Regions from separate parts of the Parabacteroides timonensis genome, predicted to be linked through region 1. Evidence: riboswitches for the same ligand, from Rfam matches in the RefSeq annotation. Region 1 holds a riboswitch; each other region holds the start of a gene.
The links. Region 1 has a riboswitch for cobalamin ahead of BQ7394_RS01335 (cysteine-rich CWC family protein). Riboswitches for the same ligand answer to the same signal wherever they lie in the genome.
Positions count from the first base shown of each region.

Region 2: another riboswitch for cobalamin. It lies ahead of BQ7394_RS14480 (ribonucleoside-diphosphate reductase subunit alpha); the one in region 1 lies ahead of BQ7394_RS01335 (cysteine-rich CWC family protein).
Region 3: another riboswitch for cobalamin. It lies ahead of BQ7394_RS18625 (porin family protein); the one in region 1 lies ahead of BQ7394_RS01335 (cysteine-rich CWC family protein).

Region 1 is NZ_LT669940.1:125,536-132,269, reverse strand. Features, by position in the region: gene BQ7394_RS01350 (acyl-CoA carboxylase subunit beta) at 1-1,205, opposite strand, end outside; gene BQ7394_RS01345 (acyl-CoA carboxylase biotin carboxyl carrier protein subunit) at 1,207-1,728, opposite strand; gene accC (acetyl-CoA carboxylase biotin carboxylase subunit) at 1,765-3,279, opposite strand; gene BQ7394_RS01335 (cysteine-rich CWC family protein) at 3,281-3,496, opposite strand; cobalamin riboswitch at 3,556-3,754, opposite strand; gene BQ7394_RS01330 (anaerobic ribonucleoside triphosphate reductase) at 4,041-6,248, shown strand; gene nrdG (anaerobic ribonucleoside-triphosphate reductase activating protein) at 6,291-6,734, shown strand, end outside.
Region 2 is NZ_LT669941.1:1,698,890-1,712,247, reverse strand. Features, by position in the region: gene BQ7394_RS14490 (RimK family protein) at 1-547, opposite strand, end outside; gene BQ7394_RS14485 (ribonucleotide-diphosphate reductase subunit beta) at 811-1,860, opposite strand; gene BQ7394_RS14480 (ribonucleoside-diphosphate reductase subunit alpha) at 1,876-4,395, opposite strand; cobalamin riboswitch at 4,461-4,678, opposite strand; tRNA gene BQ7394_RS14475 (tRNA-Cys) at 4,816-4,887, opposite strand; tRNA gene BQ7394_RS14470 (tRNA-Cys) at 4,924-4,998, opposite strand; gene rfbC (dTDP-4-dehydrorhamnose 3,5-epimerase) at 5,156-5,716, shown strand; gene rfbB (dTDP-glucose 4,6-dehydratase) at 5,725-6,864, shown strand; gene BQ7394_RS14455 (AsmA-like C-terminal region-containing protein) at 6,865-10,161, opposite strand; gene BQ7394_RS14450 (Fic family protein) at 10,163-11,545, opposite strand; gene BQ7394_RS14445 (LysR family transcriptional regulator) at 11,646-12,530, shown strand; gene BQ7394_RS14440 (YeiH family protein) at 12,639-13,358, shown strand, end outside.
Region 3 is NZ_LT669941.1:2,755,161-2,768,518, reverse strand. Features, by position in the region: gene BQ7394_RS25905 (glycosyltransferase family 2 protein) at 1-1,245, shown strand, start outside; gene BQ7394_RS25900 (DUF4922 domain-containing protein) at 1,276-2,211, shown strand; gene BQ7394_RS18640 (MFS transporter) at 2,208-3,491, shown strand; gene BQ7394_RS18635 (ATPase) at 3,512-4,345, shown strand; gene murQ (N-acetylmuramic acid 6-phosphate etherase) at 4,360-5,181, shown strand; cobalamin riboswitch at 5,223-5,420, shown strand; gene BQ7394_RS18625 (porin family protein) at 5,688-6,281, shown strand; gene priA (replication restart helicase PriA) at 6,351-8,813, shown strand; gene BQ7394_RS18615 (low molecular weight protein-tyrosine-phosphatase) at 9,013-9,501, shown strand; gene BQ7394_RS18610 (HD family phosphohydrolase) at 9,476-11,506, opposite strand; gene gltX (glutamate--tRNA ligase) at 11,601-13,118, shown strand; gene BQ7394_RS18600 (3-deoxy-D-manno-octulosonic acid transferase) at 13,122-13,358, shown strand, end outside.

The sequences.
Region 1 (6,734 bases):
TTACGGGTAATCAGCGTGATTTTAGGCACCGTTGCTTCGGAATAAGCATAAACGATCTTGGCTCCGTGCCGGATAATACCATCATGCTCCTGCTGGCAACCGGGTAAAAATCCGGGTACATCTTCAAAAGTGATCAACGGTATATTGAAACAATCACAAAAACGGATAAAACGTGCTGCCTTGTCTGATGCGTCGATATCCAGTACCCCTGCCAGAAAAGCTGGTTGATTGGCTACTATACCGACTGAACGTCCTCCCAAACGGGCAAAACCGACTACGACATTTTTAGCAAAATGAGGCATTACCTCAAAGAAATAATGATTATCGACCACCGGTTCTATAATGTCCTTGATATCATAAGGTATATTCGGATCATCGGGAATAACCTGCTGCAAAGCTTCTTCTTCACGGCGAATATCATCCGTACAGGAGATCACCGGCGCATCTTCCATATTATTTGAAGGCAGGAAACTCAGCAACTCACGAATGCTCATCAACGTTTCTTCTTCCGTGTCGCACATAAAATGAGTCACACCACTCTTGCTGCTATGTGTATAAGCACCTCCCAGTTCTTCCTTGCCGACCTCTTCATGTGTAACGGCTTTCACCACATCCGGACCGGTTATGAACATATGGCTCTTCTCCTTCACCATAAAGATAAAATCGGTCAATGCAGGAGAATAGCAGGCACCGCCCGCACAAGGCCCCAGAATCGCCGATATCTGCGGAACAACACCCGAAGCCATCGTGTTCTGGTAAAAGATGGAAGCATAGCCCGCCAGGCTACTTACCCCTTCCTGGATACGGGCACCACCCGAGTCGTTCAGGGCAATAACCGGGGCTCCGCTTTTCAAAGCCAGTTGTTGAACCTTTACGATCTTAGCGGCATTCGTGGCACTCAACGTTCCTCCGTAAGCCGTAAAGTCGTAGGCATAGACAAATACCTGCCGCCCGTCTATCTTTCCATAGCCGGACACGATACCATCTCCCGGGATCTTATTCTTATCCATACCGAAGTTCGTACAGCGATGGACAACAAACTTATCCAATTCGTTAAATGTACCTTTGTCCAGCAACATATCGATACGTTCGCAGGCAGTCATCCGTCCGGATTCGTGTTGCTTTTCTATACGTGCAATCCCTCCTCCCTGTGAAGCCGCATTGTCACGTTCTTCAAAGGTTTTATACAATTGTTCCTTTCCCATTTTATTCTTCCTTATCTTTTATTACGTCCAACGTCAGAAGAACCTGGTTGCTTGCCACCGAGTCTCCTTCTTTTACCAGCACCTCACGCACCTTACAGGTTGAACTAACCTTATAATTACTCTGCATTTTCATCGCTTCTATCACTACGACAATATCGCCGGCTTCCAGGCTGTCGCCTTTCTGCACCAGGACTTTCATTACTTTTCCCGGCATCGGGGAAACGATTTTGTTATCCTGACGTTCTTCACCGCCCTTACGCATACGCAGATACTTAGTCTGCGAATCCACAATATCAACATTATATGACAGGAAATGCGTATTCACCGTATAATTCTTGCCTCCTTCACCACGAATCAACTCGGCATTATACGAAATACCATTATGCAAGATCGAACAGGCTCCGTTCTCCGCCATCATAATATCGACTTCATAAGGAACACCGTCAATCGTCAACTGAACCTTATTCCCTTCTTTACTGACCAGCGAAACATCCGCCACTCTTTTTCCTATATGTATTTCCATAACGAATAATTTTCTAATGTACTACTATGCCAATCATTAAATACGTAAGACCCCCTTTTGCAGGCCGAACTCACGCCAGCGGCTGATCGGACGATTGTCGGATCCCTGCCCGGACTTATTTTCTTCTAGGTTGATCAGATAATCCATATAAGCGGCAATCATAGCTACATTTTCGGTTTCCGTGCCACTTTCACTTACCGGATGCTGCAATTGTTCTGCATGCTTTTCAATAAAAGAAGTATCATATTTCCCTTTCACAAAATCGGAAGAATCCATGATGCGGCGCAGATAACTGATATTTGTTTTCAGACCGGTGATCTTGTACTCATGTAACACACGCCGCATCCGTTCGATAGCATACTGGCGTGTCGTCGCCCATACGATCAGCTTTCCAATCATCGGGTCATAGTAAACAGGAATTTCATATCCTTCATACACATAACTGTCTACACGGACACCAATACCATTGGGTTCTGTCAGTTGGCGTATAACACCGGGCGAAGGCATAAAACCGGCATCGGTATCTTCGGCACAGATACGGCATTCGATCGCATGACCACGCTGTACAATATCTTCCTGCCGGATATGGAGCGGTTCGTTGTTTGCCACCCTAATCTGTTCTTTCACCAGATCGACACCCAATACCTCTTCCGTAATAGGATGTTCCACCTGCAAGCGGGTATTCATCTCCAAAAAATAAAAATTCCGGTGCTTATCTACCAGAAACTCGATAGTACCTGCTCCGGAATAATTAACGGCCTTTGCTGCTGCAACTGCCTTTTCTCCCATATTTTTCCGTAACTCAACCGTAATAAACGGAGAAGGACTCTCTTCTACAATCTTCTGGTTACGACGTTGAACCGAACATTCACGTTCACACAGGTGGATCACATTTCCATGGTTATCACCCAATATCTGGAACTCGATATGATGTGGTTCTTCCACGAACTTCTCCAGATAAACCGTATCGTCACCAAAAGAGGAAAGAGATTCCGAGCGGGCAGAGTTATAAGCCTCCTCCACTTCATTCTCATTATGAATCAGGCGCATCCCTTTTCCACCGCCTCCCATAGAAGCTTTCAGCATCACCGGGAAACCGATCTCTTTACATATACGAAGCGCTTCCGCTGCGTCCTGCAGAGGTTGTTGGGTACCCGGAACTACCGGAACACCAGCCGCAATCATCCGCTTACGAGCCGAGATCTTATCGCCCATTGCTTCCATCGTTTCTGCTGTAGGACCGATAAATATAATATTCTCCTCTTTGCACCGCCTGGCAAAATCGGCATTCTCGGAAAGAAAACCATACCCCGGGTGAATGGCATCTGCCTGATGCTCTTTTGCTGCCCGGATAATCTTTTCTATATCCAGATAACTCTCTTTGGATGCAGCAGGTCCTATCAGACAAGCCTCATCTGCATACAAGACATGACGCGCTGCCCGGTCGGCTTCCGAGAACACAGCCACCGACTGTATTCCCATCTCCCGGCAGGAGCGCATAACGCGTACGGCGATCTCACCGCGGTTCGCTACCAATACTTTTTGAATCATATTAATGTTTTAACCGTTTATAACGAGGATTCACTTCACATGCATAGAAGTATTTCTTTATTTCATTCAGGCATGCACTGCACAGGCACCCCGGATAATGCAATTTCACATAGGCTAGCTGAAGCTCGTCCAGCTTTACGGGCGCACAATGACAAGCGGATATATCATCCACCCGGCAAACAAAGGAGATACCACAACGCGGACAATCTTTCTCCATGATCTGATATTTTTTATAATAAACAATCTTTTCGAACCCGTATCCTAACCCACGAGGATATGAGCCTTTAATGAATGGCAGGTCTTCTGACTTACTCCCATTCTGAAGCCTTCCCGACCTTCGTCAGTGGCATAAGTTGTTTTCAGAATGTTGAACGGAGCTTCACAGCAGCGGGACTGTCCGGGATTTACACCCGATTCCCTTTTAATCTGTATCACCCGACCAGATAATACAGAACCGATTCGGCGACAAATGTAGAGAATTTATTACACATTTTACTCCAAATTGTGCATATTTTTTATTGGAACACATAAGAGGCTGATAATACAACAGTTAGAAGAGAGCTCATCCTTGACTATCCTTTTTGGGAAAACATTTTTACTTCAAAAATCAAAAAGTTTTCCACTTTTACTAATTTCATATCTAACAATCAGATGTTTGACATAATTTAACTCGTTAAAAGTTTTCCAAAAAGAACACCATATATAGTTTAAACATACCTTTGTCTAAGTAAAAACAACATAAATATATTATCAATTTTATCATGATACAAACAGTTATCAAACGGGATGGACGTATCGTCGGATTTAATGAGGAGAAGATAGTAACAGCGATACGAAAAGCCATGCTGCATACAGAAAATGGGGAGGATTTGCAGCTGATCCGCCAGATTACGGATCATATTTCATTCAAAGGAGAACCGCAAATGACAGTCGAAGCGATACAGGACGCAGTCGAACTGGAACTAATGAACAGTAGCCGTAAGGACGTTGCACAGAAATATATCGCTTACCGCAATCAGCGCAGTGTTGCCCGTAAAGCTAAAACACGCGATATGTTCCTGGAGATTATCAACATCAAATCGAACGATATCACGCGCGAAAATGCCAATATGAATGCAGATACCCCTGCAGGCATGATGATGAAATTCTCCAGTGAAACCACCAAACCGTTTGTCGACGATTACCTGTTGAGTGAAGAGGTAAAAGAGGCCGTTGCAAACAACTACCTGCACATTCATGATAAAGATTATTACCCGACCAAGAGCCTGACATGCGTTCAGCATCCGCTGGACCGCATCCTTAAATATGGATTCTCTGCCGGACATGGCGAATCACGCCCGGCAAAACGCATCGAGACAGCCAGCATCCTGGGCTGCATCTCCCTGGAAACAGCTCAGAACGAAATGCACGGCGGACAGGCTATCCCCGCTTTCGACTTCTATCTGGCTCCTTACGTACGTAACAGCTTTATTGAAGAGATCAAGAACCTGGAAGACCTGAACGGCGTGAATTACTCACATCTGTATAATAAAGAACTGGACGACTATGTAACGCGTCCGCTGGATGGCCTGAGCGGTGACAAACGGATCATACAGCATGCTATTAATAAAACTGTCAGCCGTGTCCATCAGTCGATGGAAGCTTTCATTCACAATATGAACACCATTCATTCACGCGGTGGTAACCAGGTGGTGTTCAGCTCTATCAACTACGGCACGGATACTTCAGCCGAAGGGCGTTGCATCATTCGTGAGATATTGAAAAGTACTTATCGTGGTGTCGGCAACGGCGAAACGGCTATCTTCCCGATCCAGATATGGAAAAAGAAACGTGGCGTCAGCTATCTGCCGGAAGACCGCAACTATGACTTGTACGAACTGGCATGTAAAGTGACTGCCCGCCGTTTCTTCCCGAACTTCCTGAACCTGGATGCTACATTCAACCAGCATGAAGACTGGAAAGCGGACGACCCACAACGCTATATGTATGAGGTAGCAACCATGGGATGCCGTACCCGTGTATTCGAGAACCGCTTCGGACCGAAGACTTCCATCGGACGCGGAAACATTTCTTTCTCGACTATCAACATCGTACGCCTGGCTATAGAATGCATGAGTATAGAAGATAAAGAACTTCGTATCGCCCGCTTCTTTGCCAAGCTAGACGAAATGCTGGAAATTACTGCACGCCAGTTGCACGAACGTATGGAATTCCAGAAAACAGCTTATGCCAAACAGTTCCCGTTGCTGATGACTTCACTTTGGCTGGGTAGTGAGAAGTTAAAACCGACAGATACGATCGCCCCGGTTATCAACCAGGGTACACTGGGTATCGGATTCATCGGACTGGCTGAATGCCTGGTTGCCCTGACTGGCAAACATCATGGAGAAGATGCGGCTTCACAGGAACTCGGTTTGAAAATCGTCACTTATATGCGCGACCGCGTAAATCAGTTCTCGGAACAATACCAGCATAATTACAGTGTACTTGCCACTCCGGCAGAAGGACTTTCCGGCAAATTTACGGCACGCGACCGCAAGAAATTCGGAGCACTGCCAGGTATCACCGATCGTGAATATTATACCAACTCCAACCACGTTCCGGTATATTATAAATGCAGCGCCCGTCATAAAGCAGAGGTAGAAGCTCCTTATCACGCATTAACTGGTGGCGGCCATATTTTCTATGTTGAAATAGACGGCGATGCAACCCATAACCCGGAAGTGATTATGAAAGTGGTCGATATGATGGACAAATATAATATCGGATACGGCTCGGTAAACCATAACCGTAACCGTTGCCTGGATTGCGGTTATGAAAATGCAGATGCCCACATGGAAGAATGTCCGAAGTGCGGTAGCAAGCATCTGGATAAGTTGCAGCGTATCACCGGTTACCTGGTAGGCACAACCGACCGCTGGAACAATGCCAAACTTGCCGAATTAAATGATCGCATTATTCATAATTGATAATTTTCATTAGCATATTAATTTATTGACACATTATTTTTTATGCTTTCAATCATAGACATTATAGAAGATACAACCGTAGACGGTCCGGGATTCCGGACCGCTATCTACGCTGCCGGATGCCCGAATCAATGCCCGGGTTGCCACAATCCGGAGTCATGGGATATAAAGAAAGGTAAACCAACCCCGACGGAAGAAATATTGGACAAAGTTCTGGCCGACGAATTTGCCGACGTTACATTTAGCGGCGGTGATCCGATGTTCCAACCGGAAGAATTTACCAAACTGGCTCGTGCCATTAAAGAAAAAAGCCAGAAAAATATTTGGTGCTACACGGGATATAAGTTTGAAAAACTATTGGAAAACCCAAAACAGGCAGCGTTGCTTCAATACATCGATGTACTGGTGGACGGGAAATTCAAACAGGCTTTGCACGATGAAAGTTTATTATTCCGCGGCAGCAGCAACCAACGGTTGATCGACGTA
Region 2 (13,358 bases), on a different contig from region 1:
CTTTTTTGTTGAAACGGTCCAGCGTATCGGCAAAGAAGCTTTGCTCGTCGTCATTCAGTTGTTCTAATGAAAGGAACTGGATTGTTTCAATTTGGTTCTTTTGCCGGGTATTCAAACTGACCCTTAATAGCGGTGCCGGATAGTTCTCAAAGATAAAACGGGCTATTTTTTCCAACCCTTTCTCTTTGCATGTACCGAAATAGATATCCAGGTTCCAGATGTCTTCGGTAATATTATTTTTCTGTATCCACTGATAACAGAGCTTTTGCAGGTTTCGGTCCATCCGGACACCGGCACCTGCTTCTACCTTATTAATGATATCTACTCCGGGAATCACTTTGTGTCCCCTGGTTTGGGCTAGTAGCGAACAGTAATATCCTTCGGAATTATAACTGTAATCGTTACTAAGGTTGATAACAAACTTATTCCCCTTTTCTTTCTGGAGAGATTTGTTCTTCAAATAATCGGAAACGTTCAAGATGCTGCTTGTCTTATAATACGGTTTCCAATCATTCAGGCTGTCTAATAAAATTAGCACGTTATTCATGTCGAATATAATAAGTGCGCAAAAGTAGCTAAATAAATGAATCGGCGATACGAATAATCATTAATTATTGAGAGTCCTTTTAGTTAAAGAAAATAGATGTTTTATCCCGTTGATTTACATTGGGTAAGAGGCTGTCTGTGGGAGGGTTTTCAAAGGGTTGAAAGTGTTGGTCGATAAGTCTATATAGAATAGGATAGGAATCCGGATACATTAATAATAATGTATATCCGGATTCTTGTTATGTGGTGTAGAAAGGGAGACTGTTACAAGTCATCTTCCAACGCCGTGCTCTTGGCATAAGCTGTACTCTTTGCTTCGAAAAAGTCAGTCTTCACCATGTTGGCATTTGAATACTGTGATACCCAGTGCATGCTTTCCGGTTCCTTCCGGTTGTCTTCAAACAGTGGTTCATAACCCAGACTGAGCCAACGGATATTACCCAAATAGCGGATATAATCTGCTACCATTTGCTGGTTGAGTCCCTGGATGTTGTTTCCTATCACATATTGTCCCCATTCCGTTTCCTGTTTCACTCCTTCACGCATCATTTCCTCGTACACTTTAACCTTATCGGGTGTAAAGAGTTCGGGCTCTTCTTTTTTCAGTTCGAGAATGATGTTACGGAATAACCATAGATGCGTATTTTCATCCCGGTTGATATAACGTATTTCCTGGGCGGATCCTGACATCTTTCCGTTACGGCTCAGGTTGTAAAAGAACATGAAACCGCTGTAGAAATAAATACCTTCCAGAATGTAATTGGCTATCAAGGTCTTCATCAGTGTAAAACCGTTTTGGCTCTCCTGAAACTCGTTGTAACAATTGCCGATGAACGTATTTCTTTTCAATAAATGCTCATCTGTTTTCCACTGATAGAGAATATCATTACGTTCTTCGGGACTGCAAATAGAATCAAGCATATAGCTATAACTCTGGCTATGTACACATTCCTGAAATGCCTGGATATGAAGACAAAGATTGACTTCATTGGCAGTGATGTATTCACTGATAGCCGGCAGGTTGTTACTCTGTAGAGAATCGAGGAAGACCAGAAAGCTGAGAATTTTGTTGTAAGCTGTCCGTTCAGCTGGTTCCAGGTGAGGATAATCCTTTGTATCCTGCGACAGATTGATCTCTTCGGGTATCCAGAAATTGTTCATTGCCTGACGATACCAACTGCTCACCCATTTGTAACGCATATTATTAAAGTCGTTCAAATTGGTGGTATTTCCGCCGATCATTTTCCGGAGACGGATTTCTGTGTCGCCTTCCGGATTGAATAAGGCGTTCTTCTTTAATATTTTTGTTTCCATCGTTCTTATAGTTTTTTATGATGTACAACTTTCACATTCTTCTACTTCCAGTGATTTACTTCGAACATAATATACCGTTTTCACTCCGCATTCCCAAGCCAGCAGATAAAGGTTGAGTAATTGTTTCATGGTGAACTCGTTGGTGATATATAGATTCATGCTTTGTGCCTGATCGATATGTTGTTGCCGGACACCCGCAGCACGGATACTCCATTGCTGGTCTATCTGGTAGGCGCTTTTATATAACCAATAAGTCTTGTCCGACAAGGCAGGAGCTACGCGCGGAAGCATGGTACCTTTCTTTTCTTCGAGGAAGAAACGTTTCATCGCCGGATCTATTCCTGCGGTTGTTCCTGAGATAATGCTTGTACTGCTGGTAGGGGCTATGGCAAGAAGATAGGCATTTCTCATGCCATTTACCCTGACTTTTTCCTGTAACCGGTTCCATTCCGCCGATTTGTATCCTCGTTTTATGAAATAAGCTCCGGTTTGCCAGTCGCTTCCTTCAAAATATTCGTACCGCCCTTTTTCTTTTGCCAATTCAGCACTGGCTTCAATAGCCGCATAGTTGATACGCTCAAATACTTTGTCCATAAAAGTCAGATGTTCATCGCTTTCCCAACGGATGCCGCGTACGGCAAGCGCGTGATGGTAACCGCTTACCCCAAGGCCGATACTGCGGTAACGATGATTCGTTATCTGTGCAAAGGGTACGGGATAGAAATTAAGGTCGATCACATTATCGAGTGCACGGACCACTGTCGCCACCTTTTCTTTCATCTGTTGTTCATCTTCCAACGGCAAATGCCCAAGTGATAAGCTGGCTAGATTACATACCACGAAATCGCCTGGGCGAACTGTTTTCACCACGACTGTATCACCGTTCTCTGTGAGGATTTCAGTAGAGACGGATTCGATGGATGACATGTTCTGTGCTATTTCCGTACATAAGTTCGAACAGTAAATGATACCCCGGTGAGGATTAGGGTTGGCACGGTTTACGGTGTCACGGTTGAAAGTGAAAGGAGTACCGGTTTCTACAGCCGAGCGCAATACCAGCCTGATAATATCTTTAATACTTATACTGCGTTTTGAAAGGCGATTATCGTTCACACAGTCCAGATATCTTTGTTCCCATTCTTCGCCATAATAATCTTCCAGGCAATATCCTTTGATAGTCATTATCTCATTCGGGCAAAACAGATACCATATCTGGTTCAGGTCTTCTTTTGCCATGCGCCAGAACAGGTCGGGATAACATACTGCCGGAAATATATCATGGGCTTTCATCCGGTCGTCGCCATTATTGGTACGGAGTTGGAGAAATTCAGGTAAATCTTTGTGCCAAACGTCGAGATACACTGCTACGGCTCCCTGCCGCATACCCAATTGATCTACGGCGACAGCTGTATCGTTTACCAGTTTCATCCAACGGATCACACCTCCGGCAACTCCTTTAAATCCTCGTATATTACCACCTGTGGCACGTACTTTCCCGAAGTACATCCCCATACCTCCGCCAAACTTGCTGACCATCGCAAAATTGTCAATACTGCGGTAGATACCTTCCAGGCTGTCGGGTACGGTATCGATAAAGCAACTGGAAAGTTGGTGATAAGGCTTGCGTGCGTTGGAAAGCGTAGGAGTTGCCATCGTAACCTGGAGGCTACTCAACAGGTCGTAGAACTTTTTAACCCACAACATCCGGTCGTGCTGTTCGGGCATGGCAAGATGCAGGGCGATTCCCAGAAACATTTCCTGTACGGATTCTACCGGTTCATGAGAACGGGTACGGATAAGGTAGCGTTTCGCCAGTAAATCCAGTCCTGAATAATTAAACAGTTCATTTCTTTCCGGACAGATAAATCCGGCAGCTTCTTCTATCTCTTGCTGAGAGTAATTAGCCAGTATATAGTTACCATATAATCCTTCGTTGGTGAGATAGCTTAATTTATCATAGAATGTATGGATACCGACAGCTTCTTCCTGTTTTTTTAGTTTCTTTGCCAACTGGAAGTTTAATAGACGGGCTGCAATGAATTCCCAGTCGGGAGCTTCCTGTGTAGTCAGTTCTACTGCCGCTTTGATGAGTGCCGTCAGTCGTTCTTTGGATGGCATTTCAGGTTTACAGAAACTGAAAAATTTCTCAGCCAGTATAGTCAGACTGTATTCGTTGGCAGTGAATTTATCCTGTATAGCTTTGAGTGTCTCCATAATGGTCGTATCACCCACTTCATGTGTAATGTGATTGAGGGCTTTCCTTCGTTCCGTCCGTTGCCAGCGATAGAGTATATAGTTTTTAGCTTCGGCATAAAAACCATGTTCCATCAGGCTACGTTCCACTTCGTCCTGAATGCGTTCTACACTGCGGTTTGCTACATTGCTGTTTACAAAACGCTCCACTTCATCCACCATGCTGCGGATGTTTTCGTCCGCTATTTCCTGTCCGGTACTGGCAAAGCTTTTCCGGATGGCAACGGTTATTTTCTCCCTGTTATAAGGTTCGGATGCCCCATTTCTCTTGGTTATTTCCATGAGATACTTTTGAAAAATAAAATTAGAGTATACTTTCGTACTGTTCCCCTATCCCCACGAGTAGAAACAGCCTTTAATGAACGGCAGGTCTTCTGACTGACTCCTTAATTTCCGATACCTTCCCGGTGTCCTCCCTTTAAAGGGAGGACCTCCAGTGGCAATTGTCTTTATCGGAAAGTAGAGCGGAGTTTTACAGCAGCGGGACTGTTCGGGATTTTCACCCGATTCCCTTTTAATCCGAATGGAAGGAAATCCATCCGAAACCAGTTCAAAAGCAAAGGTAGCAGAATTTGGGAATCTAATAGCATGGAATACGTTAAAAGAAATAGAGGTGGCAAATAATTACTGAATTGAAGTTCTGATTTGAACACAAAAAAAGCATCCGAAAGTTAAACCATCAGATGCTTTTCAGTAATATTGAGGTTCCTGGCGGATTCGAACCGCCGTACATGGTTTTGCAGACCACTGACTAAGCCACTCATCCAAGGAACCGGACTTTATTTTGCTTCAACGATGAGTTTATCTCTTTGGAGGTTCCTGGCGGATTCGAACCGCCGTACACGGTTTTGCAGACCGCTGACTAAGCCACTCATCCAAGGAACCGTTTGTTTCAAATGATGTCTTATCGTTTTTGCGAGTGCAAAGAAAGGCATTATGTTTGGAATATGCAAATCTTTTTCATTCTTTTTGCAGGTGTTGATAGTTGCAGAACTAAGGAAAAAGAAGTTACTTTGTCTCCTGTTAGTATAAATATAAAGGAATGAATTATATAGAAACGGAAATACCCGGTGTCTGGATCATTGAACCAAAAGTGTTTAATGATGCGAGGGGATATTTTATGGAAGCTTATAAGCAGGCAGAGTTTGAACAACACATTGGTAAAATAAATTTTATACAGGACAATGAATCCTGCTCTTCCAGGGGAGTACTGAGAGGACTGCATTACCAGCTGGCTCCTTATTCGCAGTCGAAGTTGGTACGGGTGATAACAGGACGGGTATTGGATGTGGCTGTCGATCTTCGTACCGGTTCTCCGACGTTCGGTAAGTATGTAGCTGTCGAACTTTCCGCAGAGAACAAACGCCAGTTTTTTATTCCACAAGGATTTGCCCATGGATTTCATGTGTTGAGCGAAGAAGCCGTTTTTACCTATAAGGTAGATAATCCTTATATGCCAAGCCATGAAAGAGGCTTGCGGTTTAACGATCCGGCAATTGGTGTAGATTGGGGAATCACAGACATAGATGCAGTGAATTTATCAGAGAAAGATACAAAAGCCCCGCTATTGAGTGCGGCAGAATATAATTTTACATTTAAATAATACGGACGATGAAGACTTATCTGGTTACCGGTGCAGCCGGTTTTATTGGTGCTAACTTTATCAAATATATGCTGGCGGAACATCAGGATATAAAAATCGTGATTCTCGACCTGTTGACTTATGCAGGCAATTTGGGCACGATTGCGGAAGATATTGATGGCAAGCGTTGCGAATTTGTAAAAGGAGATATCTGTGACCGTGCTCTGGCTGATGAACTTTTTGCAAAGTATAACTTCGATTATGTGGTCAACTTTGCTGCAGAGAGCCATGTGGACCGTAGTATTGAAAATCCGCAGTTATTTCTCGTAACCAACATCTTGGGAACACAGAACTTGCTCGATGCTGCCCGCAGAGCCTGGGTGACAGGAAAAGACGAAACCGGCTATCCTCAATGGAGGGAAGGAGTCCGTTTCCATCAGGTATCGACCGATGAGGTGTATGGCAGTCTGGGAGCAGAGGGATATTTCCACGAAACTACCCCGTTGGACCCGAGAAGTCCGTATAGTGCTTCCAAGACCAGCGCCGACTTGTTTGTAAAAGCCTATTCCGATACCTATAAAATGCCCGTAAGTATCACCCGCTGTTCTAATAATTATGGCCCTTATCATTTTCCGGAGAAGCTGATCCCACTGATCATCAAGAATATCCTGGAGGGTAAATCCCTGCCGGTGTATGGCGACGGAACGAATGTAAGAGATTGGCTGTATGTAGAAGACCATTGCAAGGCTATCGATGCCGTTATTCATCGCGGACGGGTAGGAGAGGTATATAATGTAGGTGGTCATAACGAAAAGCAGAATATTGAAATCGTTAAACTGACCATCAGCACAATCCACCGGTTAATGACCGAGCAGCCCGAGTACCGCCAGATGCTCAAGAAGAAGGAGATTGGCCCGGATGGACAGATTTCGATCGACTGGATTAACGACAGCCTGATCACTTTTGTGAAAGACCGCCTCGGACACGATCAGCGCTATGCCATCGACCCGACAAAAATATCGGAAGAACTCGGCTGGACACCTGAAACCAGCTTTGAGGTCGGTATCGTAAAAACGATCCGATGGTATCTGGAAAACCAACAATGGGTAGAAGATATTACCGGCGGCGATTATATGAAATATTACGACCGGATGTACTCCGGCCGTTAATTACAAAACATTGGTTTCTCCATCTGGAGAAGTCGCTGAATGATTTGAAGAGAGGCTGCTCACCAATTCGGGAGCAGTCTCTTTTATTTGTTTACGTATCGACTCGCGTATTTCTTTGCGGACATTTGTGCGCGTGCTATCCAGTTCGGCTTCTTTGGCCGGCTTGAAGAGATCTTTATAGCGGCATTTCACGATCTTGTATTTGAAATTATCCAGATTACCGGTAATATCTATCCCCAGCTTGAATGGAACGGGTGATTTTAATACTGATAGGTGATAGTTGAATGTCATATCGAGATTATGCGTACCTCCGACAGCTACTTTATAACGGTCCATTTCGACAAGGAAGGGGAATACCTCTATTTTATTGTCCTTGATGGCCAGGTCGACCGAAATGCTATCTATCACATTCCGTTTTTTATTCTTGAACATAAGCGTTTTCGATATTTCGGTAAACGTCTCGCCATCCAGCAATACCATGTTTTCACCATGCAGGTAACAAGCCGAATGCAGAGACGGAAGTTCGAGCGACATCATGGAGTCCATCTTACAAGTTGCTGTGATCTGGCAATCCACTACTCCTTCAAACGAACGTAACATCGGTACCAGTGTGTCGATAGCAGGGTACAGGCTGATCAGTTTCTCAACCATTACATCTTCCATGTCGAGATCGAAGCCGGCAGATGCCCCTCGGCTATCTTTTGCCGTATAGAACATCGTCATATTTCCACGGCCGATGTTTGAGTTCATCGCCAGGTTACTCAGGTTGACGCTTTGATCGCGGATAATAATTTCGCCTTCCACATTACTCAGTTCGGCATCTTTGAAGTCTATCTTTTTCGCATTGGTATGGAGTGTCATATCCAGATTGGCCGGAATAACGAATACCTGATCGGTCGTGTCGAGTGAGGCTACGGAAATAGAATCCTGTAAGATATGGGTATCCATGGTCGCCAGGCTTTCCGCATCTATACCGGTATGGCCGGTGGACTCTTGTAATTCGGCATATTGCATGCCGGAGTTTATTGCTTTTATCAATTGGTTGCAATCGATATAATCAGAGGTAAGGGAGAAATTTCCTCTCAACTTGCCTCCCCGCAACATGGCCTGACGGATACTTTTGATTTCTCCGTTCAGCATGAAATCGCTTTTGCCCAGGTGCAGACGAGCATCGGTGAGAGTGATATCGTTTGTGTTAAATTTCAATGTTGTCTGATCGATTTTCATCGGGATAGGCATCATCCGGCTGAACCCGCGCATCTGTTTGAACGAGAGGCTGCCCCGCACTTCCCACTGTCGTAATAGTTGGGAGGTGACGTCGGTGGAGTCTATTTGAACCTGGCTGCCTGTTGTCCTTGTACGACGTGGCCGTCTTGCTGAGTTGGTACGTGTGGCCGTATCTGTCCGGGCAAGCCATCGCTGACGCATCGCATCACGGTAAGGTAGGGCTTCCAGATTAAATGTATTTTCCGAAAGTATCATCCCGGTACGCATGGGGATAATAAAATAACGTAGCGTATCGACGGAGATCGTAGCCCCGAGTGTCGGTATCCGTTTGTCGGAAGCCGAAGATTTGATCCCCCCTTTCAATACAGTCTTTCCGGCTACCAGTAATACGGAATCCGGCAGACGGGTACGCAGATAATCGAATCTGATTTGACCTGTCATCGGGATAACGGCTGTTGTATCTATTACAGGAGAAGTCTTTGCCTGTATAGCCAACTTACTTATGTTGGTACTTATAGCATCCTGGTATTTGACGTTCAGGCTGTCTACCGACATTGACATACTCAACAAGTCTTTGTTGTCCAGATACGAACTACTCAGCCCTGTCGAGTCTACGGAAAAATGTGCTTTGGCAATAAACACATCCATTCCAAGCGGCAGGCTGTAAGCTTTCAGCGTGTCAATATTCAGGCGGCCGGAAGCATGAACCTTTCCGTACTGGCTGTTCAATAGGTCGTCTACATTAAAAGAGGCGGAGAGATCGGCATCCATCACCCCTTGCAGGAACAAGGTATCCGGATTAATGAATTCTTTTGCCAGACGGGTGAAGTCGATTTTTCCTTTTATGTTTGTATCCACATTCGGTGAGGTCAGCAGATTGCTGACTTTGCCCTGCATATCGAGGGAGGTGGTCAGTCCTTTCAGTGTCAGTTGTTCGAGGGAAAGGAACGACGAGTCGGGATACATGCCGTTCAGATGCAGATCCATATCCATTTGCAGGGTATCGATTCCCTGTTTGACCCCCTTCATATGATAAGAACCGTTTTCTATCTTGCAACACAGGTTAACAGACGGCACAATACTGTCGCCCAGGAAACCATGTATATTCCCCTCCATAATGATAGAACCTTTCGCAACAGTCTTATCCCGGTTCTGGAAATAAGCGTCCGGTATGAAATGAAGCAGGTCATTCATGTCGGATATCTTAAGCCCGACTTCCATATCGATACGTGTCTGTTTCAGCAAAGGCAGGCTGCTGACGGAACCGTCGGCGGTGAAAGGTAGGTTGTTTACCAGTAATTCTGCATTGTTCAGCGTCACGGTGTTGTAGTTATCCGAGAGCAGGAGTTGGCTTTTCAGTTTTAGGGCCAGTTTGTTTGCGAGTGTATAAGTCGGGCTGCTGAAGAGAATGGAGGTACAGCCTGTTTCGACATCCAGCTTGTTACCTCCGGTAGTCAGTGAGCCATCGAGACTGAGGAAGAAACCGTTTATCTCGGCAAACAGGTCGCCCTGGCGGTCGTCGTAAGTGAAACGGCCGTTGGTAATGCGTACTTTCTGTAAGTCGATGGGGGGCAAGGGCTTCTTGTCGGTTGCAGCAGAGTCGGGTTCGCTCGAATAGATATCCCAGTTGGCTGAACCTTTCTTGTTGACATAGCCGTAGAAGCGGGGTTCTTCTATATTTACCTCGCCAACCGTTATCTTGCCGCCGAACAGGTAATCGGTTGGACGGAACGAGATCACTACCTGTTTGAATGCCAATAGTGAGTCGGAAGGGATAGCCAGTTCTTCGGTATGTGCCGTCGAATCTTCTGCGGCGTGTGATATCAGGTGTCCGTTGATCAGTTTGATTCCCAGATGCGGATAGGTCTCGAAGTAAGTCAATTCGATCCGTTCGCAATCGAGGTGTGCATCAAGGAATTTATTCGTTTGCTCGATAACGAGCGGAGTCAGTTTTTCCGGAGGCAGTACTCCCCAGTTAAGTATACTGAAACCGATACCCGGTAGGATAAAGAACAGGGTTACGAGTAAGGCGATAACAATCGTGATGACTTTTTTATTGATCTTCTTCATATCAGGCTTGTATTGCATTTTGGATGCGTTGTAAAACATCTTTCTTGATCGAATCGATTAAAGCTGTTGTCTCATCTTCCGAAGGGAAGGTTCCGTATTTATAGCTTTTCTCATTGAATGTGTAAAAGGAATAATCAAACAGGACACTTGCTTGTTTAAAAATAGGTGTGTCTTTCATGTTAAATTCGGCTCTTACTCCCTGGAATGCCATATGGAACATGATTGACTGAGCTTCAGTCAGAATGCCCATATCTTTTTCTGATAAGTTATCAATGGACAATTCTACCTTTTCATTTAAGTTAAAGAAACTGCCACTACTTATAGAGTCTCTATTTTTAGTCATATTATAGTGAACAGTAAACGTATTAAAGAACTCTGTAGCCGGCTTTAACGTTTCAAGTAGTTTTTGGGCGAACGGGCGATGAAACAGATTGAATATATCCACTTTATTTTGCGGAGTATCTTGTTTCTCGTTCTTATCGACCTCTTTCTTAGCAGTCCGTTTTAGTATTGCCAGTTGCTTCTCAAAATCATCCTCTTCCTCGATACTTTCTCCTTTGGCAGCCTTAATGCAAGTTGTCAATGCCCTTTCGAGGCAACCTTCCATATAACTTACAAGCGGTTGTATTTGCGATAGTTCAGCATGTGCACCGACAGATGGAGTAGGGCCGACAGCAACGTCGCAACGATTTAATGCTGTCAAATAATTTTCTTTATCTTTACTCTTAACCACGATCATCGGATAATTGTGGCGGGATAATATATAATTCACTATCAGTCGGGCGATTCGCCCGTTCCCGTCCTCAAAAGGATGGATTCGGATGTAGCGGTAATGAAATAATGCAGCCAGCTCGACCGGCGTTAATGCCCCTTCGGCTTCTGCCGCATTATACCAGGCAACCAAATCGCTCATCAGGGCAGGAGTCTCTTCGGGTGAAGCGTATTCGAAACGTTCTCCTGTTACAGTAATGACGGAGTTGGGACGTGTTTTGTATGTTCCGGCATGAATTATATAGGAAGTCGTTTGTCCGTCAGGGAGTGTACGGAAGATTGTATAATCTTCCCGTAAGAGTGTCAGATGAAGCTGACGAATGAATGTTTCCGTCAGAGGTTTTTCTTTTTCCATAGCCTCCGTTTGCATCATTTTCAGTCCGACATTATGTGCTTTCATCTCTTCCAAGTCTTTCATGTTGGCTGCCTCGACTACTTTCCCAAATAGCAATAGGAGCTCGGTTTGTCCGTAAGTCAGCGTATTTCCTTCGATATGGTTAGAGTTGTAATTGAATTCTAACATGAATTTTTGGTTCAGTCGTGTTTGGTCGTCTGCTTTTAAAGGCTGAAGGGATAGCCATTCCGTATATAGTTGTTCGATCTTATGCGCCATAATGATATGTTTTAATCGTTAGTATTGCAAATGTAGGAATTTACTTGACAATAACTCATATCTTTGTTCCCGATAAGTTTATTTAGAAATAATAAGGAATATGGATTTTCGTCTGAAGGTATTTTACAGTGTTGCGACGAACCTGAGCTTTACGAAGGCTTCAAAGGAGTTGTTTATCAGCCAGCCTGCTATCAGCAAGCATATTCATGAGCTGGAGGTACAGTATAAGACGCCGCTTTTCGACCGTACCGGTGGCCGTATCGTGCTGACAACTGCGGGAGAGTTGCTCCTGTCGCATACCAATAACCTGCTGACGGCTTACCGTCAACTGGATTTCGAAATGAACCTGCTGACCAATAACGTCTGTGGCGAACTGCGTCTCGGCGCCAGCACGACGATTGCGCAGTATGTCCTGCCACCTATCCTTTCTTCTTTTGTCACCAAGTTTCCCGATATCCGCGTTTCCCTGCTCAACGGCAACAGTCACGATATCGAGAAAGCCCTGCGCGAAGGAAAGATCACGCTCGGACTGGTAGAGGGCAATGCCCGTCAGAGTTCCTTACATTACACCCCCTTCATGAAGGATGAACTGGTATTGCTGACCCATACCGGTAGCAAGCTGGCCCATTACGATGAACTGACGCTCGAGCAATTATGTACCCTTCCGTTGATACTTCGCGAAAACGGTTCGGGAACATTGGAGGTACTCGAATCGGCATTGGCCGAACATCAGATCAAACTGTCACAACTGAAAGTGTTGATGCAGTTAGGAAGTACGGAGAGCATCAAATTATTTCTGGAGAATTCGGATGCTTTGGCTATTTTGTCGGTGCGTGCCGTCACCCGCGAGTTGACATCAGGAATATTGAAGGTGATCGATATATCTGACTTTACGGCCGAACGAATGTTCTCTTTCGTGCAACTGCAAGGGCAGAGTGGGGGATTGGAAGAGAGTTTTATGCGATATATGCAAACCTATAAATAATCTATAACCTCAAGTTATCTGCTATTCCATATAGTGATTGGGAGCGCTTGTATTTTAATTTTACCTTTGCGCCGTCAAAAGAGAAGATAACTAAATGAAATTATAGTAATGAATACAATTGAGCAAGTTCTGACGAAGTACAACAAACCCCTTTTCATTCTCCTTTTCGCTATTTGTCTATTGCCTTTTATTTCACCCGCAATAGCCCTGTTTCTGGGGCTTGCACTCGGGATGACGGCCGGGCAGCCTTTTCCTAAGTTTAGTAAGAAGACATCCAAATATCTGTTACAGTTTTCGGTCGTAGGGCTCGGGTTCGGTATGAATCTGCATGAGTCGCTGAAGACAGGGAAGGAAGGGATGCTTTTCACCATTGTGTCGGTGGCGGCTGTACTGGTGTTGGGTATATATCTGGGCAAACGTCTGATGATGGATAGGAAAACCGCTTATCTGATCTCTGCCGGGACAGCTATTTGCGGCGGTAGCGCCATTGCAGCCGTAGGGCCGGTAGTGAAAGCTAACGATAATGAAATGTCGATGGCACTGGGTACGATCTTTATCCTGAATGCAATTGCGCTGTTTATTTTTCCTCCTATCGGTCATTTACTCAATATGACGCAGGAGCAATTCGGCATGTGGGCGGCTATTGCTATCCACGACACCAGTTCGGTGGTCGGTGCCGGTGCTGCTTATGGTGAGAAAGCGCTTGAAATCGCTACGATGGTTAAGTTAACACGTGCTTTGTGGATTATTCCGATTACGATCGTCACCATGTTCCTCTTCAAGCAAAAAGGTGGTAAGATCGCTATTCCCTGGTTTATCTTCTTTTTC
Region 3 (13,358 bases), on a different contig from region 1:
CTTTATCTCCGTCCCGGCCTGATCCGGTTTGGACAATATGCACTGGAACGGATGGATACGGTTCTTCAGGAATGTAAATACAACCGGATTGTTTATGCCGATTATTATGAGATATCAAACGGAACTAAAAAGAACCATCCGGTGAATGATTACCAGTTGGGAAGTGTTCGGGATGATTTTGACTTCGGGCCGTTGCTGATGATTAAATATGATGCATTAGACACTTATCTGGTGCAACTTCCCGATAAGGCTCCCGTGTATAAATATGCCGGTCTGTATCGTTTTCGTCTTCATTGTGCTGCTTTAGTGGAGGGAATTATTCATATCAGGGAGTATCTGTATACATTCCAGGAAGAAGATATCCGTAAAAGCGGGGAAAAGCAGTTTGATTATGTAAATCCTAAAAACAGGGATGTTCAGTTGGAAATGGAAGCTGCATTTACTTCTACCCTGAGATATAATAAAGAATATCTGAAAAAGAAAATCCAGTCAGTAAAGTTTGCATCGAAAGGCTTCAAATATGAAGCTACTGTGATTATCCCTGTCCGCAACCGGGTACGAACCATTGAAGATGCTATCCGTTCCGTGTTTATGCAACAGGCTTCGTTTAAGTTCAATCTGATCATTGTAGATAATCATTCCACAGACGGAACTACCGAGGTGATTCGTCGGTATGCTTCCGACGACCGGTTGGTTCATCTGATTCCCGAACGTGACGACTTGGGGATAGGCGGATGCTGGAATTTAGCTGCCGCTCATCCGTTATGCGGTAAGTTCAGTGTGCAACTCGACAGCGATGACGTATATAGCGGGCCGGATACATTGCAGAAGATTGTCGATACGTTCTACACTGAAAAATGTGCAATGGTAATCGGAACCTATAAAATGACCGACTTCGACCTGAATGAAATACCACCGGGCATTATCGACCACCGGGAGTGGACCCCGGAAAACGGACGTAATAATGCGTTACGCATTAACGGGCTGGGAGCACCAAGAGCCTTTTATACTCCGATACTTCGCGAAATAAAGATGCCGAACGTAAGTTATGGTGAAGATTACGCGATCGGCCTGGCTATTTCACGCACTTACGCGATCGGCCGGATTTATGATGTCCTGTATCTCTGCCGGCGCTGGGAAGACAATACGGATGCTTCACTCGATATACACAAGGTTAATGAATATAATGCTTATAAAGACAGCCTGCGTACACGGGAGTTGAGGGCGCGTGGAAATGTTTTATGAAACATGGAAGGATAAAGAATAATGGAAAATATAAATCAACAGGCTAAAGAATTAATACGCGAACATCTTACCTTTTGGGAGCTGGCACAGGTAAACTATGCCGCTCTCGAAAAGGTGCAGACCCGTATATTGGAGGTGAATGGTTATCCCGTTATTCTTCAGTTCAATCCGGAGCGTATCCGTTCGTCGGCAGCGAAGATCGATAAACAGTCGTTGGCTGCCCGTCCCTGTTTCCTTTGTGAGGCGAACCGTCCCGGCAATCAACAATGGATTGACTTTGGGGAAGAGTATCAGATCATGGTGAATCCGTATCCTATCTTTCGCGAACATCTGACCATCCCGCTTCGGGCACATCTGGAACAACGTATCTCTTCCCGTTATAAAGATATGTTGTTGTTGGCTGAAGCCCTGACAGATTTCATCATTTTTTATAACGGCCCGAAATGCGGAGCATCAGCTCCCGATCATATGCATTTTCAGGCAGGAAATAAAGGCTTCCTGCCGCTCGAGACAAACTGGCGGAAAGTCCGGAAAGAGGTGGTGTTTTCTTCCGGACAGGCAACCTTATTTGCTTTAAGGGATTTCCTGCAACCGATGTTCGTTCTCGTGTCTGCAGATAAGGAAGACGCTGTCGTTCTTTTCAACCACCTGTACTCTTTGCTACCGATCAGGACGGAGGAGTACGAACCTATGATGAACGTATTGGTCTGGACGGAAGCCGGACAATGGATCACCTGTGTTTATCCGCGAAAGAAACTGCATCCTGCCTGCTATTATGTCGAAGGGGATGCCAATATATTGATCAGTCCGGCAACGGTCGAAATGGCCGGTGTTTTTATCACTCCACTGGAAAAAGATTTCCGTAAAGTGACCTCCGGAGACCTGCAACAAATTATAAGTGAAACTTGCCTCTCCGCGGAGGAGATGGATCAGTTAATCAGTAAATCTAAATCATACTCCTTATGAAAACAAAACGAACATCCCCCTGGTGTTGGATACCCTCGCTTTATTTTGCAGAGGCATTGCCTTATGTTGCTGTGATGACAATCTCCGTTATCATGTATAAACGGCTGGGGATCAGTAATACCGATATAGCCCTGTACACCAGTTGGCTGTATCTCCCCTGGGTAATCAAACCTTTCTGGAGTCCGTTTGTCGATCTGTTGAAAACGAAACGCTGGTGGGTTGTCACCATGCAGTTCCTGATAGGAGCAGGATTGGCCGGTATCGCTTTTACTATCCCGATGGATCATTTCTTTCAGGTGACCCTGGCCGTTTTCTGGCTGGTGGCTTTCAGTTCGGCTACACACGATATTGCAGCGGACGGTTTTTATATGCTGGCACTCGACTCGCACGATCAGGCTTTCTATGTCGGGATACGAAGTACCTTTTATCGTATTGCAACCATTGCCGGACAAGGATTACTTGTGATGCTGGCCGGAGCTTTGGAGGACAGCACCGGAAAGATTCCGTTCGCTTGGTCGATCACTTTCCTGATCCTGGCCGGACTATTTATCGGTCTCTGCCTGTATCATAAGTATATTTTGCCGGTTCCGAAGTCCGATAAAGCGGCTGTAACAGTTACTGCTTCTACCATATTTAAAGAATTCTTTGCTACATTTGTCTCGTTTTTCAGGAAGAAACAGGCATTGGTCGCTATACTGTTCATGCTATTCTATCGTTTTCCCGAGGCACAACTGGTCAAGCTGGTAACACCTTTCCTGATCGATCCGCGCGAAGTGGGTGGTTTGGGACTTACTACTTCTGAGATCGGCCTGGTGTATGGTACAATCGGTATTATAGGCCTGACGCTGGGAGGTATTATCGGGGGAATCGTGGCGGCGCATGGCGGATTAAAGAAATGGCTTTGGCCGATGGCGCTGGCAATCACATTGCCTGATCTGGTTTTTATCTACCTGAGTAGTGCACTTCCTGAAAGCCTGCTGGTCATTAATGTATGTGTGTTTGTTGAACAGTTCGGTTACGGATTTGGTTTTACTGCCTATATGTTGTACCTGATCTATTTCTCCGATGGTGAACATAAAACGGCTCATTATGCGATATGTACCGCTTTTATGGCATTGGGGATGATGCTTCCGGGAATGATTGCCGGGTGGTTGCAGGAGGAACTGGGATATGTGAACTTCTTCTGGTGGGTGATGGGATGTTGCCTGATCACACTGGCTGTAACTGCTTTCCTTAAGATAGATCCGGCATTCGGTAAAAAAGACAGAACGATCGATTAATTAAGTAATAAAACGGAAATATGATACTAATAGCCGACAGTGGTTCCACCAAGACAGATTGGTGTGTAATAGAAAGAGGAAAACCTGCCCTTCGTTTTCAAACGCGAGGTATGAATCCTTTCTTTCAGACGGAGGAGGAGATAGGGAAGGAGATTGAAACCGGATTACTGCCTGCATTAAAAGACCTTATACCTTCCGCTGTCTATTTTTACGGGGCGGGTTGTGCTTTCCCTGAAAAGAATGAAATGATACGTCGGTCTGTTAACCGGTATCTGTCTGTACCTGTTGAGGTAGGGAGTGATCTCTTGGCTGCTGCCCGTGCTTTATGTGGCGACGAGCCGGGGATAGCTTGTATTCTGGGAACCGGTTCGAACTCCTGTTATTACGATGGTAAAGAGATTATAAAGAACGTTTCTCCCCTGGGATTTATTCTGGGAGATGAGGGAAGCGGTGCTGTATTGGGTAAGCTATTGATTGGGGATGTCTTGAAAAACCAACTACCTCCGGCCCTTAAAGAGCAGTTTCTTACACAATATGGGTTGACTCCGGCATCGATTATGGACAAGGTTTACCGGCAACCTTTCCCTAACCGTTTTCTGGCCGGCCTTTCCCCTTTTATACGGGAGCATTTGGATGAACCTGCCATTTGGGAACTGGTCACCCGTAGCTTTCTGGCATTTTTTACCCGAAACGTGAAGCAGTATGATTGTTTTGAATTACCTGTCCACCTGGTCGGTTCAGTCGCCTGGTATTATCAGGATATACTGAAAGATATTGCTTTTGATTTGGGTCTCCATCTTGGAGCGATTGCGCAAAGTCCGATGGAGGGATTGATTGCGTATCATGGTAAGTAAACTTATATTTGATTATGTCATTTACTAAAATAACAGAACAAGATTCATTATATAATGACCTGGAAGAGAAATCTGTTCGGGAGTTGTTGGAAGATATAAACACAGAAGACCAGAAGGTCGCATTGGCAGTGCAAAAAACAATCCCCCAGATAGAGAAACTGGTAGATCAGATCGTTCCCCGGATGAAACAGGGAGGGCGTATCTTTTATCTGGGGGCCGGAACAAGCGGTCGGCTGGGAGTGCTCGATGCTTCTGAAATACCTCCTACTTTCGGAATGCCCCCTACTTTGGTGATCGGTCTGATTGCCGGTGGCGATACAGCTCTTCGCAATCCGGTAGAGAATGCGGAAGATGACATGGAGCGTGGTTGGGAGGAATTGCAGGAGCATCAGGTCACGACCAAAGATACGGTGATCGGTATTGCTGCATCCGGTGCGACCCCTTATGTGATTGGAGCTTTGCGTAAAGCCCGTGAGCAGGGGATACTGACAGCCTCTATCTCTAGTAATCCGGATTCACCCATGGCTGCTCAGGCCGATGTGGCGATCGAAATGATTGTCGGTCCGGAATTTGTAACCGGTAGTTCGCGTATGAAGTCCGGTACGGGACAAAAGATGATTCTGAATATGATTTCAACATCTGTTATGATCCGGTTGGGGCGTGTAAAAGGCAACCGGATGATCAATATGCAATTGACTAATCAGAAACTGGTCGACCGCGGAACGCGGATGGTGGCAGAGGAGTTGGGACTGAGTTATGGCCAGTCGCAGCGACTCCTTCTCATGTATGGATCGGTAAAGGCTGCCGTTGATGAATATCGAAAACATAATATTTGATATTTTTCATCAACTGATGGAGAACGAAACGAAAATATCTCTATATTTGCGATGTGCATTGTTCCGGACCTGTATCCGCAGGAAAGGATTAAAAGGGAATCGGGTGTAAATCCCGGACAGTCCCGCTGCTGTAAGCTTCATAACGGATTGGGCAACACTAGTGCCACTGTTCTTTTTTGAATGGGAAGGCGCTCAAACCGGAAGTAAGTCAGAAGACCTGCAAGGCATGTTATTTCGACGGCTTCGAGGAAAGGCCGGAAGAGAACAGGGGGCAGCTTGTCGTCTCCACTATTCTTACTCCCGTTTCCCCTCTAGCTGTCTGAACGTTTTTGTTTTTAATTATTTTGCCATAATAATTAGGAAAAGAGGCATGGATCGGTTTGCGGGATGAGCTCCGTAATCGGTGCATGCTTTCCTTTTTATGAATGAACAGGATGATAGGAATACTTGTTTATTATAGGAAAAGTGCGTTTATTTGCAAACATAATTAATTAACAACAGGCAATATGAAGAAGGTTACAGGTTTAGTTTTGGTTATTTTGATGGTATTCATAGCCGTGCCGGCTAAGTCACAACTGAAGTTCGGATTAAAAGGAGGAGTAAACATATCGTCCGTTCATCTGAATTCTGATATATTGAAAGCGGATAATGTGACAGGGTTCCAGATCGGTCCGATGATCGAGACAACAATTCCACTGGTAGGTATCGGACTGGATGCGGCGATCCTTTATTCTCAGAAAGGACTGGAACTGAAAGCGAAAGGTACTGAAAAGACCAGTATAAAAACGGATTATCTCGATGTACCGGTCAATTTGAAATGGAAATTCGGTATTCCTCTTGTTAAAGCTTATCTGTCGGCCGGACCCTATATCGGTTTCCGTGTCGGAGGAGATAAAATCTGGAATGTTTTGGGCGAACAGATGAAAACAAAAAACTTCAGTGCAGGACTAAACTTCGGTGTAGGGGCTGAATTGATAAGCCATTTACAGGTAGGGATAAATTACGGATTGGGATTGACTGACAATTACAGTGCAGACAAACTGGATTTGGGAGGTGCTAAGAACCGTGGATGGTCTATAACAGCTGCAGTTTTGTTTTGATAACAGATAAAAGATATGCAGGGCCGGACTTTAACAGTCCGGCCTTTTTTGTTACTTTTGACCTCGTAAATGAAATACGCAGATGTCATATTACCCCTTCCGTTAGAGAATAGCTATACTTATAGTATTCCTTCCGATCTGGAAACTGCTGTCATTCCCGGTTGTCGGGTGATTGTCCATTTCGGTAAGAAGCGCTATTATACGGCGATTGTAATGGATGTGCATGAACGCAGGCCTGATACGGATTTTGAAACGAAAGAAATTTATGCCTTGTTGGATGCGACTCCCGTACTGCGCCGTCCGCAACTCCGTTTCTGGAAATGGATCTCATCCTACTATATGTGTAAACTGGGGGATGTATATAAAGCAGCCTTGCCTTCCGGTTTGAAACTGGAAAGTGAAACGGCTGTCACCTATAATCCCGACTTTGAGGCAGATGCCCCTTTGAGGCCGAATGAACAGTCGGTACTGGACGCTTTTACCGGTGTCCTGAAACTGACCGTGTCGGAACTGGAGAAAAAGACAGGGCTCCGTAATGTAGTTCCTGTAGTTGCTTCCCTGATGGCCCGTGGAGCGGTAGTGGTGAGTGAGGAAATGAAACGGGGATTTGTCCCGAAGATGCAAACCTTTATTCGCTTATCGGAAGAATATGCTACTGAAGAACGGTTACAGGCGGTATTTACAGATTTTAAGCGGGCGAAGAAACAGGAACTTTTATTAGTTTGCTATCTGGATCTGAGTCATGCCTTGAATCCGGCGTTGGTTCAGGAAGTCTCTAAGAAGGAGTTGTTGGAACGTAGTGGTTGCTCTTCCACGATCTTGGATGGACTCTTGAAGCGTGGTGTTCTGGTAAGTTATGAAAAAGAAGTGGGGCGTTTACAGGTTCCGGTCTGCCGTCTGCAACCTCTCAGCCCGTTAAGTCCGGCACAAGAGAAGGCTTATAGTGAAATACATGACGTCTTTACTTCAAAGGAAGTTTGCCTGCTTCATGGAGTTACTTCGAGTGGCAAGACGGAAATCTATGTCCGGCTGATCGATGAGGTATTGAAGATGGGACGGCAGGTGCTCTACATGCTGCCTGAAATAGCTATCACGACACAGATAACCGAACGGTTGGCAAAATTGTTCGGCGATAAACTGTTGGTATATCATTCTAAATTCTCGGATAACGAACGGGTAGAGGTTTGGAATAAATTATTGTATGGGAATGGTCCTATGCTGGTATTGGGAGTACGCTCTTCACTCTTCCTTCCGTTTAAGGATCTGGGATTGATTGTCGTAGATGAGGAGCACGAGAATACTTACAAACAACAAGACCCGGCGCCCCGTTATCATGCCCGTAATGCGGCGATCGTGTTGGCCGGCATGCATGGGGCCAAGACTTTGCTGGGCTCGGCTACACCTTCAATCAATTCTTATTTTAATGCAACTTCCGACAAATATGGCCTAGTTGAACTGACTGCACGTTTTGGCGACTGCCTGATGCCGGAGATTATCTCTGTCGATATCAAGGAATTGAAACGGAAGAAGATCATGAAGGATACGCTTTTCTCCCCATTATTGGTAGAGAAAGTAAACGCGGCTCTGGCCCGTGGCGAACAGGCGATTCTTTTTCAGAACCGCCGTGGATTTGCTCCGCTGATCGAATGTAAGAGTTGTGGTTGGGTTCCTCATTGTGTAAATTGCGATGTTAGCCTGACTTATCATAAATATCATAATCAGCTGGTTTGTCATTATTGTGGCTATAAGATCCAGTTGCCGCCTCATTGTCCGCAATGCCAGAGCACGGAATTAAAGATGATGGGTTTTGGTACGGAAAAGGTGGAGGAAGAGATTGCTTCCCTGTTCCCGTCGGCAAAAGTGGAGCGGTTGGATTTTGATACTGCCCGTACCCGCACAGCCTATGAACGGATCATCGCTGACTTTGAGAAAGGTAAAACGCATATCCTTATCGGAACCCAGATGTTATCGAAAGGACTGGACTTCGGAAATGTCAGTGTGGTAGGCATACTGAATGCCGACAACCTGATGAACTATCCGGATTTCAGGGCGCATGAACGGGCATTCCAGTTGATGGTGCAGGTAAGCGGACGTGCCGGAAGAAGGGACAAGCAGGGGACGGTTATCTTACAGACCTCGCAACCTGAACATCCGTTGATACGTATGGTGCAGCATTTTGCTTATAAAGAAATGGTCGGTTTGCAACTCAGCGAACGAAGTATGTTCAGGTATCCGCCTTACTACAGGTTGATTGTGCTCGTACTTCGCAGTCGTAACGAGGCGATCCTGCAGGAGATGTCTGTTTTGTATGCCGAGAAACTGCGCGCCCGTCTGGGAGAACGTGTATTGGGGCCTGTTACGCCGCCGGTGACTCGTGTGCAAACACTTCATATTAAAAAGATTGTATTAAAAATCGAAATAGCGGCAGCGATTGCTCCGGTCAGGGAAATACTGGAGGCTATTCATTCGGAAATGCAACGTTATCTTCCTTTTAAACAATTGCTGGTACACTACGATGTAGATCCGGCTTAAGGAAGTCACAATGCTGTGTTGTTGCAACGACTAGGTTTTGCCAACGGCATGGCACAGCTTTGCCAACAGGATGGCACTCTCTTGCCATTAGCATGGCACAGTCTTGCCACACTGATGGCAGAACTTTGACAATCGTATGGCAAGACGGTTCGCTCGAAGTAAGACGGATGTTTTTGTTCTAAAAGATAATATCATTGTTATGAAACAAGAAAAGATAAGATTGTTATTTGTATGTCTTGGGAATATTTGTCGTTCCCCCTCTGCCGAGGCAGTGATGAAGAAACTGGTGAAGGATGCGGGTCTGGAGAAGCAGATCGAAATAGATTCGGCCGGTATTATGGGCTATCATGAAGGTGAACGGGCTGATGAACGTATGCGGGCGCATGCTGCCCGGCGAGGATACGTGCTAGACTCTATCTCACGCCCTGTCCGTACGACGGATTTCTATGACTTCGACCTGATCATCGGTATGGATGACCGGAATGTGGATGATCTGAAACACAAAGCTCCCGACCTGGAATCCGTAGCTAAGATCCACCAGATGACGGAATATAGCCGTAATAAATTGTACGACTATGTGCCCGACCCGTATTACGGTGGTGCCACGGGTTTTGAACTTGTATTGGATTTACTGGAAGATGCTTGTGGCGGATTATTGGATACTATTTCTTCAGGTCCGGATAGCTGATACGTGTATGGAACATAGTCTTTAGTTTGTCAACAAAGACGCTTTTAATCATTTCCACATCCCGGAAAGTCAGGGGGGCACTTTTCAGTAGTCCGTCTGCAATTTGTCCGTCGATGATTTTATCCACCAGTTGTTTGATGCTTTCTTCCGTATGTTCTTTCAGACTACGGGAAGCTGCTTCTACTGAATCGGCCATCATTAATATGGCTGTTTCTTTAGAGAATGGGTTCGGCCCCGGATAGGTAAATGTCTCTTCGTCGATTTCCCTGTCGGGATATTGATTTTTGAATGAGTTATAGAAATATTTTGCTTTACCCAATCCGTGATGCGTGCGGATAAAGTCGATAACTGCTTTGGGTAATAAAGCCTTTTCTGCAATTCTGACACCATCGGTTACGTGATTGATGATTACTTTGGCACTTTGATCGAAAGTGAGTTGACCGTGTGGGTTTACGCTACTCTGATTTTCTGTGAAAAAAGCAGGGTTGGCCATTTTCCCTATATCATGATACATCGCTCCCGTACGCACCAGCTGGGCATTGGCTCCGATCTTTGCTGCCGCTTCTGAGGCCAGGATAGACACTTGCAGCGAATGCTGGAAGGTTCCGGGGGAAGTTTCCGACAGTTTTTTCAGGATGGGAGTGTTGATATTGGACAGTTCGACCAAAGTGATGCTCGATACATACCCGAATGTTTTTTCCAGCATGTACACCAGAATGTAGGTGAACATCAAAAGGATGAAATTAATACCGAAATACAGGATCATCAGCCAGTTGATCTTGTTGAAATCAGCTTCCTGGTATAATGCCAGGCTGATATAACATAATGTATAAGACATAAAGATCAGGAATGCACAACGGATCAACTGGGAACGTTCCGACAAATCTTTCAGACTGAATGTGACCACCATACCGGCAATGATCTGTAATAACAGGAATTCATGCGGAAAAGGAACCATAAGTGAACAGATCAATACAATGACCAGATGAATAAATAAAGCCGTGCGTGAATCGAAAAAGGTTCGCACCACGATCGGGACGATTGCAAACGGTAATATATATACATTAAATAATGCATAGGTAATACATAACTCGGTCAGTACACAGCTGACGAATATACAAAGGATAAGAAACAACGCATTTCGCCTGTTATGTAAAATTTTTAATCGGAAAGACCAGAGATATAACCAGAAACAGAAGATAAGACCTAGTACCAATACAAATTGTCCTCCCAGGATAATGCTCTGGCGTTGGGCGCCTCCCGACTTGGATTCGTGTACGATCTTAAGTGAGCGGAGGACGTTGTATGTATGGTTGTCGATAATTTCTCCCCTGTCTACAATACGTTCTCCTGCCTGTACCATTCCATTGGCAAGCGCCACACTGCGCAACATATCTTCTTTGACCTTTTCCGACATCGTTTTGTCGTATGAAATGTTTTCTGTCAGGTAGTTATTGATATCACACGACTGTAAGACCGACTTATCCAGGCGCGGCGGACAATTGTTTATAATAAACTCATAAGCTGTCTTAATCGTAAAGAAGTCGCTGGCATAACGGGAATGCGCCACATTATTCTCAAGCAGGTTGACTCGTTCGTACTGGTTCTTTTTCAGGTCATCCAGTTCTTGCGATGAAATAATGCCGTTTTTATACAATTTAACGAGACTGTTTTCAATATACTGCATGTAGGCCGGTGTCGCTTTATGGCTCAGGCTGTTGGTGTAAGCGGTACGCAACTTATCGACTTCGGTATTTTCAACCGATGCATCCAAACGGAAATAGGGTTCGAAATATTTCAGGACACTATCCTTTTCTGCTTCTACTTCCGCATCGGTCTTATAGATAGGGAAATCACTGGGAGCCGTGAGTAATCCGTACCTCCAGGGTTTACCTTCGTAGAATTGATAACGGAACTTTCCTTCCCGTGGAAAAAAGTAAGCAATCAGTAATGATGCGACAATGAAATATACCGCCGGATGTATGTTATAGTTTTTCAGTTTCATAAGTTTCTCATTTAAGGTCGAAATGTACGTAAAAAAGTTTATTAAGAGAAAAAAAAGGCCTACTTTTGCCGCATTATTATAGAATCAAAGAATTATGACTCAAAGGAAAGTTAGAGTCCGTTTTGCACCCAGCCCGACAGGGGCGCTGCATATCGGCGGTGTTCGTACAGCTTTATACAATTATTTATTTGCCAAACAAAATGGCGGTGATCTTATTCTCCGTATTGAAGATACCGATTCCGGGCGGTTTGTTCCCGGCGCAGAAGCCTATATCATTGAAGCCCTTACCTGGTTAGGTATCAAGTTCGATGAAGGTGTGAACTTTGGTGGTGATCAGGGACCTTATCGTCAGAGCGAAAGAAGAGAAATATACAAACAGTATGTTGATCAGTTGCTGAATGATGGCTTGGCTTACATTGCATTTGACACCCCCGAAGAACTGGATGCTAAACGTAAAGAGATCGCAAACTTCCAATATGATGCATCCACACGTCTTCAGATGCGTAACTCGCTGACTCTTTCTGCTGAAGAAACAAAAGCATTGATCGATGCCGGAAATCAGTATGTAGTCCGTGTAAAGATCGAACCGAATGAAGATATTCATGTAAACGATATCATCCGTGGAGAAGTTATAATCAATTCCTCTATATTAGATGATAAAGTTTTATATAAATCGGCTGACCAGTTGCCGACCTATCACCTGGCAAATATCGTAGACGACCATTTGATGGAAGTCACTCATGTGATCCGTGGTGAAGAATGGTTGCCGAGTGCACCGCTTCACGTATTGCTGTACCGTTATTTCGGCTGGACTGAAACAATGCCGCAGTTTGCTCACCTGGCCCTGTTGTTGAAACCGGAAGGAAATGGTAAGCTGAGTAAACGTGACGGTGACCGTCTGGGATTCCCTGTCTTCCCGTTGGAATGGCATGATCCGAAAACCGGTGATATCTCTTCAGGATACCGCGAGAGTGGTTATCTGCCCGAAGCAGTTGTAAACTTCCTGGCTTTATTAGGATGGAATCCGGGTAACGACCAGGAAATGATGAATATGGATGAACTGATCAAATATTTCGATCTTACCCGTTGCAGCAAGGCCGGTGCCAAGTTCGATTATGAAAAGGGAAAATGGTTCAACCACCAATATATCCAGAAAAAGGATAATAAAGAAGTAGCCGCATTGTTCATGCCTATCCTTGAAAGTCACGGTGTAAAAGCCGAACCTGCTTATGTGGAAAAGGTTGTCGGAATGATGAAAGACCGTGTATCTTTTATTAAAGAATTATGGGATGTTTGTGCATTCTTCTTTGTTGCTCCGACCGAATATGACGAGAAAACAACCAAGAAACGCTGGAAGGCTGATTCTGCAGCTCAGTTGACTGAGTTGATCGAAGTGCTTCGCCCCCGTGAACCGTTCGATATCGAAGGAACGGAAGAAGAGGTAAAGGCCTGGATCGAAAGTAAAGGATACCATTTAGGTAACATCATGAATGCTACCCGTCTGGCTCTGGTCGGTGAAGGAAAAGGTCCTCATATTTTTGATATTACTGAAGCATTGGGAAAAGAAGAATCTATTCGTCGTATCGAAAGAGCGATTGAAGTGCTAAAATAAGTTATGTATAGTCTGGCAATCCACTTTTACGCATTTATTATTGCGTTGATTTCTCCATTTCATAAGAAGGCCCGGATGATGCGTCTGGGGCAGTGGAAGACGAATTCCATTCTTCGGGAGAAGATCGACCGGAATGCAAAATATATCTGGTTTCATGCTTCTTCGTTGGGCGAATTCGAACAAGGCCGTCCGATGATGGAAAAAATCAAGGCGGAACATCCGGAGTATAAAATACTGCTT